DNA from 3 places in the Cobetia sp. UCD-24C genome. Region 2 is predicted to be linked to each of the others. Evidence: predicted binding sites of a transcription regulator. Region 2 holds the regulator's gene; each other region holds the start of a gene.
The links. The regulator PhoB, encoded in region 2, activates phosphate uptake and scavenging genes when phosphate is short. The targets are predictions, from matches to a motif close to TGTCATANNNNTGTCANA.
Positions count from the first base shown of each region.

Region 1 (3,278 bases), on a different contig from region 2:
CCCGGCCGTATTGATCGCCGGTATCCTGTTGATCGCCATGAACCTGCGTGCGCCCTTCACCAGTATCGCGCCACTGCTGGAGCGCCTGCAGGCGGCGCTGGGCTTCAATGCCACGGCGGCTGGCCTGTTGATGATCCTGCCGCTGCTGGCCTTCGTCGTCGTCTCGCCCTGGGTGCCGCGCCTCGCCAGAGGTCTCGGGCTTGAACGCAGTCTCTTCCTCGCCTTGCTGACGATCGCCGCGGGCATCGTGCTGCGGGTGCAGGGCAGCATGCTGGCCCTCTATCTGGGTATCGGCCTGATCGGGGCGGGCATCGCCGTGGGCAATGTGCTGCTGCCCAGCCTGGTCAAACGCAGCTTTGCGCAGCATGTCGCGCTGCTCACTTCCTGCTATGTGCTGACCATGGGCATCATGGCCGCCATCGCCTCGGCGCTGATGGTGCCGTTGGCACAGGGCAGCAGCGCTGGCTGGCAGTACGCGATGCTCATAGTGGTCGTTTTGCCATTGGTGACGATGGGGGTGTGGTGGCCGCAGTTGTCACGTCGCTCCCTGCCGGCGGCGAAGGAAGCCGAGAAGGGTGCCGAGAAGGACGTCGAGAAGGGTGCCACGCGGCCGGTGCGTCAGGCAGCGGTGTGGCGCTCGCCACTGGCCTGGCAGGTGACGCTCTTCATGGGCATCAATTCGCTGCTGTTCTATACCGTCAACAGCTGGCTGCCGAGCATGCTGGCGGACAATGGCTTCTCTGCCGAGAAGGCGGGCTCGCTGCATGGTCTACTCCAGCTGGCTTCGGCCTTGCCGGGATTGATTCTGGTACCCCTGATGCCGCGCCTGAAGGATCAACGCCTGATCGCCTTCGCGACGCCCTGCATGTCGCTGGCGGGATTCATCGGGCTATGGCTGATGCCGGAGTGGGCACTGGTGTGGGTGCTGTTGCTGGGCGCGGGTTCCGGGGCCAGCTTCATTCTCGCCTTGTCGTTCATGGGGCTGCGGGCGCGCGATGCCATGCAGTCGGCGTCACTGTCGAGCATGGCGCAGACGCTGGGCTATCTGCTCGCGGCCATGGGGCCGCCGCTGATCGGCGCGCTCTACGACATGCAGGGCAATTGGCAGCTGGCACTGATGGTCTGCGCCGTCCTCAGTGTGCTGATGGCAGGTGTCGGCTGGCTGGCGGGCAGGGACCGCCAGTTGCCTGAGGCGTCGGCATCTGAATAATGGAGCGCTGCCCCCAAGGGGCACTGGCACATCCCCCCATGACAAGGAAGTGAGAGATGGCGAATGCTTCATCGGCTAGCGAAGATCAACGGGCGTCTGACGCGCCAGGTGTTGCGCAGCACCCCGGACGTCGGCGCAAGCCGCATCTGCGGGCAGCCATCCTTGGCCTGGCCAGTCTCGGAGGTATCTTCATGATCGTTCAGCCAGCCAATGCCGCGACGCTGTCACTGCGCGTGATCGAGACCACCGACATCCACGCCAACGTGATGGATTACGACTATTACAAGGACCGTCCCAGCGTGCGCATCGGCCTGGTCCGCGCGGCGAGTCTGATCAAGCAGGCGCGTGCCGAGGTGGCCAACAGTGTGCTGCTGGACAATGGCGACCTCATCCAGGGCAGCCCGATGGGCGATTACATGGCGGCAGAAGGTCTCGAGGAGGGCGATGTCTTCCCGGCCTACAAGGTCATGAATCAGCTGGATTACGATGTCGGCAACATCGGCAATCATGAATTCAATTACGGGCTCGAGTATCTCGAACAGGCACTTTCCGGCGCGCAGTTCCCCTATGTGAACGCCAACCTGCTGGACGCCATGACAGGCGAGCCGTACTTCACGCCCTACCAGATCACCGCCCATGCCTTCACCGACAGTGAGGGTAACGCTCAGACATTGAAGATCGGCTATATCGGCTTCGCGCCGCCGCAGGTGATGACCTGGGACCGCAAGCATCTCCAGGGCCACCTGACGGCCGAGGACATCACCGAGAGCGCCAGGCGCTGGGTGCCCGAGATGCGCCGGGCGGGCGCGGATGTAGTGATCGCCATTCCGCACTCCGGTATCTCGACCGACCCCTACCGGGTGATGGCCGAGAATTCGGTGTATTACCTCTCGCAGGTCGAGGGCATCGATGGCATCGCCTTCGGGCATGCCCATGCCGTCTTCCCCAGCGAGGAATTCGCCGAGGTACCGGGGGCCGATATCGCCAGGGGCACCCTCAATGGCGTGCCGGCGATGATGCCGGGGCATTGGGGCAGCCATGTGGGCGTGATGGATCTCGAACTGAGCAATGCCTCGGGCCAGTGGCGGGTCGTGAGCGGCCAGACAGAAGCCCGCCCGATTCAGGTGGGCGGCGAGGCACAGGTGGCGGAAGATGCCGAACTGGCGGCGCTGATCGATCATGAGCACGACGCCACGCGCGAGTACGTCAATCGCAGCATCGGCCGCGCCAGTGCGGCGATGAAGAGCTATCTGGCGCTGGTGCAGGACGACCCGACGATCCAGATCGTCAATCGCGCCCAGGCCGATTACGTCAAACGCTTCGTCGAAGGCGACCCGGACCTGGAAGGCTTGCCGATTCTCTCGGCGGCTGCGCCGTTCAAGGTCGGCGGCCGTCACAATGACCCGACCCAGTTCACCGAGATGGAGGCAGGCGAGCTGAGCTTCCGCAATGCCGCCGATCTCTATCTCTATCCGAATACGCTGGTGGCGCTCAAGGTCACCGGCAGGGAAGTGCGGGAATGGCTCGAGTGCAGCGCCGGCCAGTTCCATCGCATTGATCCGGATCTCGCCACGCCCCAGCCCTTGATCAACTGGGAAGGTTTCCGCAGCTACAACTTCGACGTGATCGACGGCGTCGACTACCGGGTGGATGTCACGCAGCCGGCGCGTTACGACGGCAATTGCGCGCTGATCGACGCCGATGCCCACCGTATCCAGGGCCTCACCTACCAGGGCGAGCCGGTCAAGGACGACGATGTCTTCCTGCTCGCGACCAACAACTATCGCGCCTACGGCGAGGACTTCCCCGGCACCGGAGAGTCGCATGTCGCTTTCGCGTCACCGGATGAAAATCGCAGCATTCTGGCCCAGTACATCTCGCGCCAGACGCAGCAGCTGGGCGCGGTGGACCCCGCGGCGGATCACAACTGGCGGCTGGCCGCGATCGACACCGATACCCCGCTGGACATTCGCTTCACCACCGCCCCCGGCGCGGATGCGCAGCAGTTCATTGATGCCCAGGCGGTCTACCCGATGACATTGGTGGATCAGGACGAGATGGGCTTTGC
Region 1 covers NZ_LJTD01000004.1:407,641-410,918, forward strand. Annotated here, with positions in the region: gene AOG28_RS08165 (MFS transporter) at 1-1,210, shown strand, start outside; gene AOG28_RS08170 (bifunctional 2',3'-cyclic-nucleotide 2'-phosphodiesterase/3'-nucleotidase) at 1,402-3,278, shown strand, end outside.
Region 1: AOG28_RS08170 (bifunctional 2',3'-cyclic-nucleotide 2'-phosphodiesterase/3'-nucleotidase) is a predicted target of PhoB. The motif match lies at 1,248-1,265, and genes of this name have one in related genera.

Region 2 (3,278 bases):
GTCAGGCGCGGCAGGTGCACCGGGTCGATGCCATCCCCGTCATCTTCCACCTCGACCAGCAGACCCTGGTCATCCGCCTTCCAGCGCAGGGTGATGTGACAGTCTTCGGGGGTGTAGCGCACCGCATTGAAGACCAGATTCGAGATCGCGCTGCGCAGCTCCTGCTCCTCACCGCGCAGTGACAGGCTGGCATCGGCCTCGATGGAGAAGGTGTGGCGCCCCTGGGACAGGCCTTCGGCGTCGTCGCGGATATGGCCGAGCAGGGCGCTCATGTCGATGCAGCGACCGTTATCGGACAGTTCGTCGGTTTCCAGGCGTGACAGGGTCAGCAGGTCCTCGACCAGATGCTGCATGCGGTCGGTCTGGCTCTGCATCTGGCCCAGTCCACGCTGCCAGCGCGGTGGCAGGTCATCGGCGTAATCGGAGTAGGTCTCTAGATAGCCGGCCAGTACCGTCAGCGGCGTGCGCAGCTCATGGGAGACATTGGCCACGAAGTCGCGGCGCATCTCTTCCAGACGATAGAGGCGGGTGACGTCACGCAGCATGACCAGACGCTCGTTGTCACCGAACAGGGTGATGGAGATCTGCAGCGTCAGGTTGTCAGACAGCGGCGACTGGAGCGTCAGCGGCTCGCGGTAGGCCAGCCGATTGAAGTAGTCGATGAAGACGGGGTCACGCAGATAGTTGGTGATGTGCTGGCCGCGGTCGTGGCTGGCCTTGAGGCCGACCAGCTGCTCGGCAGCGCTGTTCCACCATTCCATGTCACCGTGGTTGTCTAGCATCACCAGGCCGTCGCGCATGGCCTCGGAGGATTCCTGGATACGGTTGAGGATGCTGCGCAGTCGCTCCTGAGCCTGACGCTGGCCCTTCTGGTAGCGGTAGAGACGATCGAGCAGGTCTCCCCAGACGCCATCGCCGGGCGGCGGCTCTTCATGGGGATTGGTGATCAGCCAGGTGTAGAGGCTCTTCAAGTGCTTGAGATGGACGAACAGATACAGCGAAAGGCCCAGCGCCAGGCCCCAGCCCAGATGGCCCAGCAGGCCACCGATCAGGCCGAAGCCACCGGCAAGGTAGCCGAGGCGCCATAGCTCGTTGGTCCAATAGCGCATGAATCCCTCAGGCCTGAGCGCTGAAGCGGTAACCGGTGCCGCGGACGGTCTGGATCAGATGCTGATGGCCTGTGCCCAGCGCCTTGCGCAGGCGACGGATGTGCACGTCCACGGTGCGCTCCTCGACATAGACATTACCGCCCCATACCTGATCGAGCAGCTGGCTGCGCGTGTAGGCACGCTCCTGATGCGTCATGAAGAACTGCAGCAGGCGATATTCGGTCGGGCCGACATCCAGCGAGTTGCCGTGGGCGGTGACGCGGTGGCTGGCCGGGTCGAGCATCAGGCCTTCGACTTCCACCGCCTCCTCGACCCCCTTGGGAGTAGTGCGACGCAGCACGGCCTTGAGACGGGCGACCAGCTCGCGCGGCGAGAAGGGCTTGGTGATGTAGTCGTCGGCGCCGGCTTCCAGGCCTTGAATCTTGTTGTCTTCCTCGCCCTTGGCGGTCAACAGGATGATCGGCAGCTCCGAGGTGGTCTCGTCACGCTTGAGACGCCGCGCGAGCTCCAGGCCACTGGTGCCCGGCATCATCCAGTCCAGCAACAGCAGATCGGGCTTTTCATCGACGACAATGGCGTGGGCGTCCTGGGCATTGTCTGCCTCCAGCACGCGGTAATCCGCCATTTCGAGGGCAACGGCGATCATCTCGCGAATCGAGGATTCATCGTCGACAATCAGTACGGTCTTGGAGCTCATCGCTAGATCCCATGCAGCAGTCGGCGCACGCGCCAGAATGACAAGTCGATGACGATTACAACCCGCTTATATGACAACGAGATGACAACTGCCAGCATGGCAGCTTGCACGCAAGCCTGCCAGCCGCCTTGGAGGCGCGGCAGGCAGGCATGAACCGTGGGCTGGGGAGCAATAGAGGGCAGGGGTCGCTTTAAATTAAATAATACTAATGTTTATGCAGGCGTCAGCTCATCGGCCAGGTCGCCAGGGCGATTCCGGCGAAGATCAGCAGACCCGTCCAATGATTGTTGAGGAAGGCCTGGAAGCAGGGCGCACGCTCACGCTCACGGATCAGACGTTGCTGCCAGACGAAGGTGCCGGCGGCGGCAGCCAGCCCCAGCCAGTAGAAGATGCCCAGCGCCAGCTGCAGGCCGATGCTGATCAACACTACCAGCATGCCCAGCTGCAACAGACCGATCATCAGCTTGTCGGCACGTCCGAACAGCACGGCGGTGGACTTGATGCCCACCTTGAGGTCGTCGTTGCGATCGACCATCGCGTAGGCGGTGTCGTAGGCCACCGTCCACATCAGGTTGGCCGCGAACAGCCACCAGCCGTATGTCGGCACCTCCTCCAGCGTCGCGGCGAAGGCCATCGGAATCGCCCAGCCGAAGGCGGCGCCCAGCACCACCTGGGGCAGATGATGGAAGCGCTTCATGAACGGATAGCTGGCCGCCAGCAGCACGGCGACGATCGACAGCAGCACCGTGGTCAGGTTGGTGAAGCACACCAGCACGAAGGCGGCCGCGACCAGCCCCCCGAACAGCGTCAGCGCCTCGCGCTCCGAAATGCGACCCGAGGTCAGCGGCCGGTCTCGCGTGCGCTCGACATGCTTGTCCCAATGGCGGTCGGCGTAGTCGTTGATCACGCAGCCGGCGGCGCGCATCAGATAGACCCCGGCGATGAAGATCAGCAGGGTCGTGCGCTCGGGAATGCCATCTGCCGCCAGCCACAGTGCCCACAGGGTCGGCCACATCAGCAGCCAGGTGCCGATGGGGCGGTCCAGCCGTGTCAGGGCGAGGTAGTCGGCCAGTCTGGAAGGACGCGAAGCGGCGGAAGTGGATGACGCGGTCATCGGGGCTCCTGGGCGGGTGGTAGTGGGCAAGGGAAGAGAGGGAAACGAGGCCAGTCGGCCACAAGGCTCAGGCCAGCTGCAGTGCGTGCTGGAAGGCCGGCGTGAAGCCCTCCTGCACCAGCACCTTGAAGCGGCCATGCGAGAACATCGAACGGCGCATCCACAGGCTGGTGGTGCGGGCCAGCGGCCTGGGGCTCGAAAGCACCAGCGGGGCGCGGCTGACATCGATGGCGCTGCGGGTCAGATCGGGCTGGCGAAACAGCCAATGGCCCAGCGAGCGCTCGCCCAGCGTCGAGAGGCGATGACCGTGGGCCAGGTCCAGCGCCGCCAGCGAGCGTGCGATCACCCATGGCGTATC
Region 2 covers NZ_LJTD01000006.1:83,075-86,352, reverse strand. Annotated here, with positions in the region: gene phoR (phosphate regulon sensor histidine kinase PhoR) at 1-1,109, opposite strand, end outside; gene phoB (phosphate regulon transcriptional regulator PhoB) at 1,117-1,806, opposite strand; gene ubiA (4-hydroxybenzoate octaprenyltransferase) at 2,030-2,920, opposite strand; gene AOG28_RS10130 (chorismate--pyruvate lyase family protein) at 2,988-3,278, opposite strand, start outside.

Region 3 (3,278 bases), on a different contig from region 2:
ACGAAGGCCATCAGGCGCAACACGCGGAACAGGCGCAGCACACGCAGCACGCGCACCACCAGCAGGGCCTGGGCGCCCGGTATCAGCAGCGACAGCCAGGTGGGCGCGATCGACAGCAGGTCGAGCACGCCGTAGAAGCCCTTGGCCCAGGTGCCGGGATGCTTCAGGCAGTAGAGGCGGACGGCGTATTCCAGCGTGAAGATGATCGTGAAGCCCCACTCCATGATGCGGAACAGTTCGCCGTATTGCGCATTGAGCGAGGGGACGCTGTCGAGCATCACCACGGCGACACTGGCGAAGATCATCAGGATCAGGCCGATATCGAAGGCCTTGGCCGCCTTGGTGTCGGATTCGAAGATCCAGTGGAACAGTCGTGCGCGCAGGCGGCCCGTCGCGGGTTCGTAGTCGCTGGGGTGCGAGGGGGTCGCTGGGGGGCTTTGCGGCGTGCTGCCATATTCATTGGCAGGGCCCTGGCGTTCAGGCATGCAGGCTTCCTTGACGGGCGTGACGACGCCGGATGAATGTCAGGGCGTATCGGGGATGTCTCAGTATGACCTTCAGTGACTGCCCGGCCGTTGTCCATCAGCCAGTGGTCTAGCGCCTGGTGGCTGGGCAGTCAGTGTCGTTTTGAGGTTCAGCCGCGCAGCGTCGCGAGCAGTGACAGGCTGTGCTGGCCGAAGTCGCGAGTCGCCCAGTCCTGTGAGGCATCGCCGTCACTGCTTTCCAGTGCCTCGACCAGCGCCACCGCGTGGATATGGCCGGGATGCTGGCTGGCGGCCAGTCGTGATGCGAGGGCCGACAGGGCGGCCAGCGCATGCGCGTGCCACTTGAGGTCGTCTTTCGCCTGACGGTCGGCGTGGGCATCGAGCGCATCGATGGCGGCGGACAGCAGCGCGCCGGGGTCAGCGGTATCCAGCGTCTTCTCATGCCATTCGCCATCCCGCAGCGCCGCACCGCGCTTGGCCTTGCTGGCATCTGCCGGACGTAGTGCCAGGCGGCTCGCCAGTGAATCCGCCAGCTGCCAGAGCACGCCTTCTCTCACCTCGGGGGCGAGTGCTTCGCCGCCGGTCAGCTCGAGCTCGATTTCCTGGATGGCCACTTCGCGGCCACTGGCCTTCACCGCGCCCAGGTCCAGCGCCATCTCGACGCCGACGGTGACCTGCTCGTCGCCCACATTCTTGTCGCTGCATGTCGCCTTGACGTCGATCTGCCAGGCATGGCGCTCGAAATCGGTGCTGAAGCTGGGCGCGAGCGCACTCAGCAGCTGCTCACGGGCGCCGTTTCCCAGCGCCTGCAAGGGCGGCAGGCCACGCAGACCGTCGAGGTCGAGGCCGGTCTGGCCCTCGGGCAGCTCCCACTCCCATTCGCCGCGAGAATGCAGTCCGCCATGGCTCTCGCCGCTGGTCTTGAGCGTCTGGCGCAGGGCGCCCGTGCTGTCGGCATCCTCACCGCTCTGGCGCAGACGCAGCGCCATGCGCGCGCGCTCCAGCGCATGCTCGGGGGTGTCGAAGTAGGTGTTGGCCAGCCAGCGCCGCCTGGGGGTGACCGTTGCCAGTTCTGCAATGCTCGCCAGTGTCTCCAGAATGGCATCGCGATCAATAACGGGTTGAGACAGTGCCAGTTTGAGTTCGATTTCCTGCGCCATGATGGGCACTCCCTGTACGGATGAAAGAAGACAGATGCTGACGGATGAGGATGACAGCGGCGCCAGGACCGCAGAGCCTTCGGCATGCGTGGTGCATGGTGACGAAGGCTCGTGTGTCTCATGCTCGCGCCTGGCCCGCGGCAAGGCAAGCACGGGGAGGGCGGAAGGGCATGCGGGATATCGGCCTGTCGGCAGAATCACACTTATATGACAGCATGATGACATTGAAGTGACAGCAATTGCCTGTCGTCACGTCCTTGGTTATATTACGAACAGTGGATAAAGCCAGCGACCACGGGTCCTGCCGCTACATGACAATCTCTCTTCTGGAATCCTTCGTGTTCCCCCGAACTGCCGCTGTTGTTGCGTAAATGACAACAGCATGGCGGTATCATGACGTTACGATGAAAGTTATGTGATCGTCACAAAGGCTTTGCTACACTCCGCGCGTCAATCCTTAACGCCGACGGCCACTATGGTAACGACCAACCCTTTCTCTTCGATGTTCGGGCGCTCGCCTTTCAAGGCGCTGCACACCCACATCATCAAGACCGACGAGTGCGCCCAGCACTTGCTGACCTTCTTCGACGCCTGCGAGCAGGGTGATTGGGAGCAGGCAGCCAGCATTCGCAAGACCATCAGTGGTCTGGAGCGTGAAGCGGACGAGTTGAAGACGCAGCTGCGCCTCAACCTGCCCAACTCGCTGTTCCTGCCGGTCTCGCGCTCCGACCTTCTCGAGCTGATCCATGTCCAGGATTCCATCGCGAATGTCACCAAGGACATCGCAGGGATCATGCTGGGTCGTCATATGCAGATACCCACCGCACTGGTGCCCGCCATGCGTGAGTATCTCAAGACTGCGGTCGAATCGGTCTGCCAGGCGCGTCGTGCGTTGGGTGAACTGGAAGACCTCGTCGAGTCCGGTTTCGGGCGCAACATGAGCGAGCTGGTCGACAAGCTGATCAACGAGCTGCATGAGCTCGAGAAGCAGTCCGACGAACAGCAGATCGCCATCCGCCAGACCCTGTTCTCGCTGGAAGCCAGTCTCCCGCCCGTCGATGTGATCTTCCTCTACAAGATCATCGATTGGGTCGGCGATGTGGCTGACCAAGCGGAAAAGGTCGGTACCCGACTGCAGATCCTGATGGCGCGCTGAGCGCCATCAGGACGTCCTGCCATCTGTCCAAGAGTCTTCTATGTCCATCATTGCTCAATACGGCGATGTGCTCGTCATTCTTGCCTGTCTGTTCGGTTTCTTCATGGCATGGGGTGTGGGTGCGAATGACGTCGCCAATGCCATGGGAACCTCGGTAGGTTCCAAGGCGATCACCATCAAGCAGGCGATCATCATCGCCGTGATCTTCGAATTCCTCGGTGCCTGGCTTGCCGGTGGTGAGGTGACTGACACCATCCGCAAGGGCATCATCGACCCGTCACTGCTGATCGAGAATCCGCAGTTCCTGGTCTACGGCATGCTGGCCTCGCTGCTGGCCGCCGGTATCTGGCTGCTGATCGCTTCCATGAAGGGCTGGCCGGTCTCGACCACCCACTCTATCGTCGGCGCCATCGTCGGCTTCTCCGCTGCGGGTCTGGGTGTGGATGCCGTCGAATGGACCAAGGTCGGTCAGATCGC
Region 3 covers NZ_LJTD01000002.1:219,265-222,542, forward strand. Annotated here, with positions in the region: gene AOG28_RS03310 (ion transporter) at 1-485, opposite strand, end outside; gene AOG28_RS03315 (CYTH domain-containing protein) at 635-1,645, opposite strand; gene AOG28_RS03320 (TIGR00153 family protein) at 2,121-2,801, shown strand; gene AOG28_RS03325 (inorganic phosphate transporter) at 2,842-3,278, shown strand, end outside.
Region 3: AOG28_RS03315 (CYTH domain-containing protein) is a predicted target of PhoB. The motif match lies at 1,852-1,869, and genes of this name have one in related genera.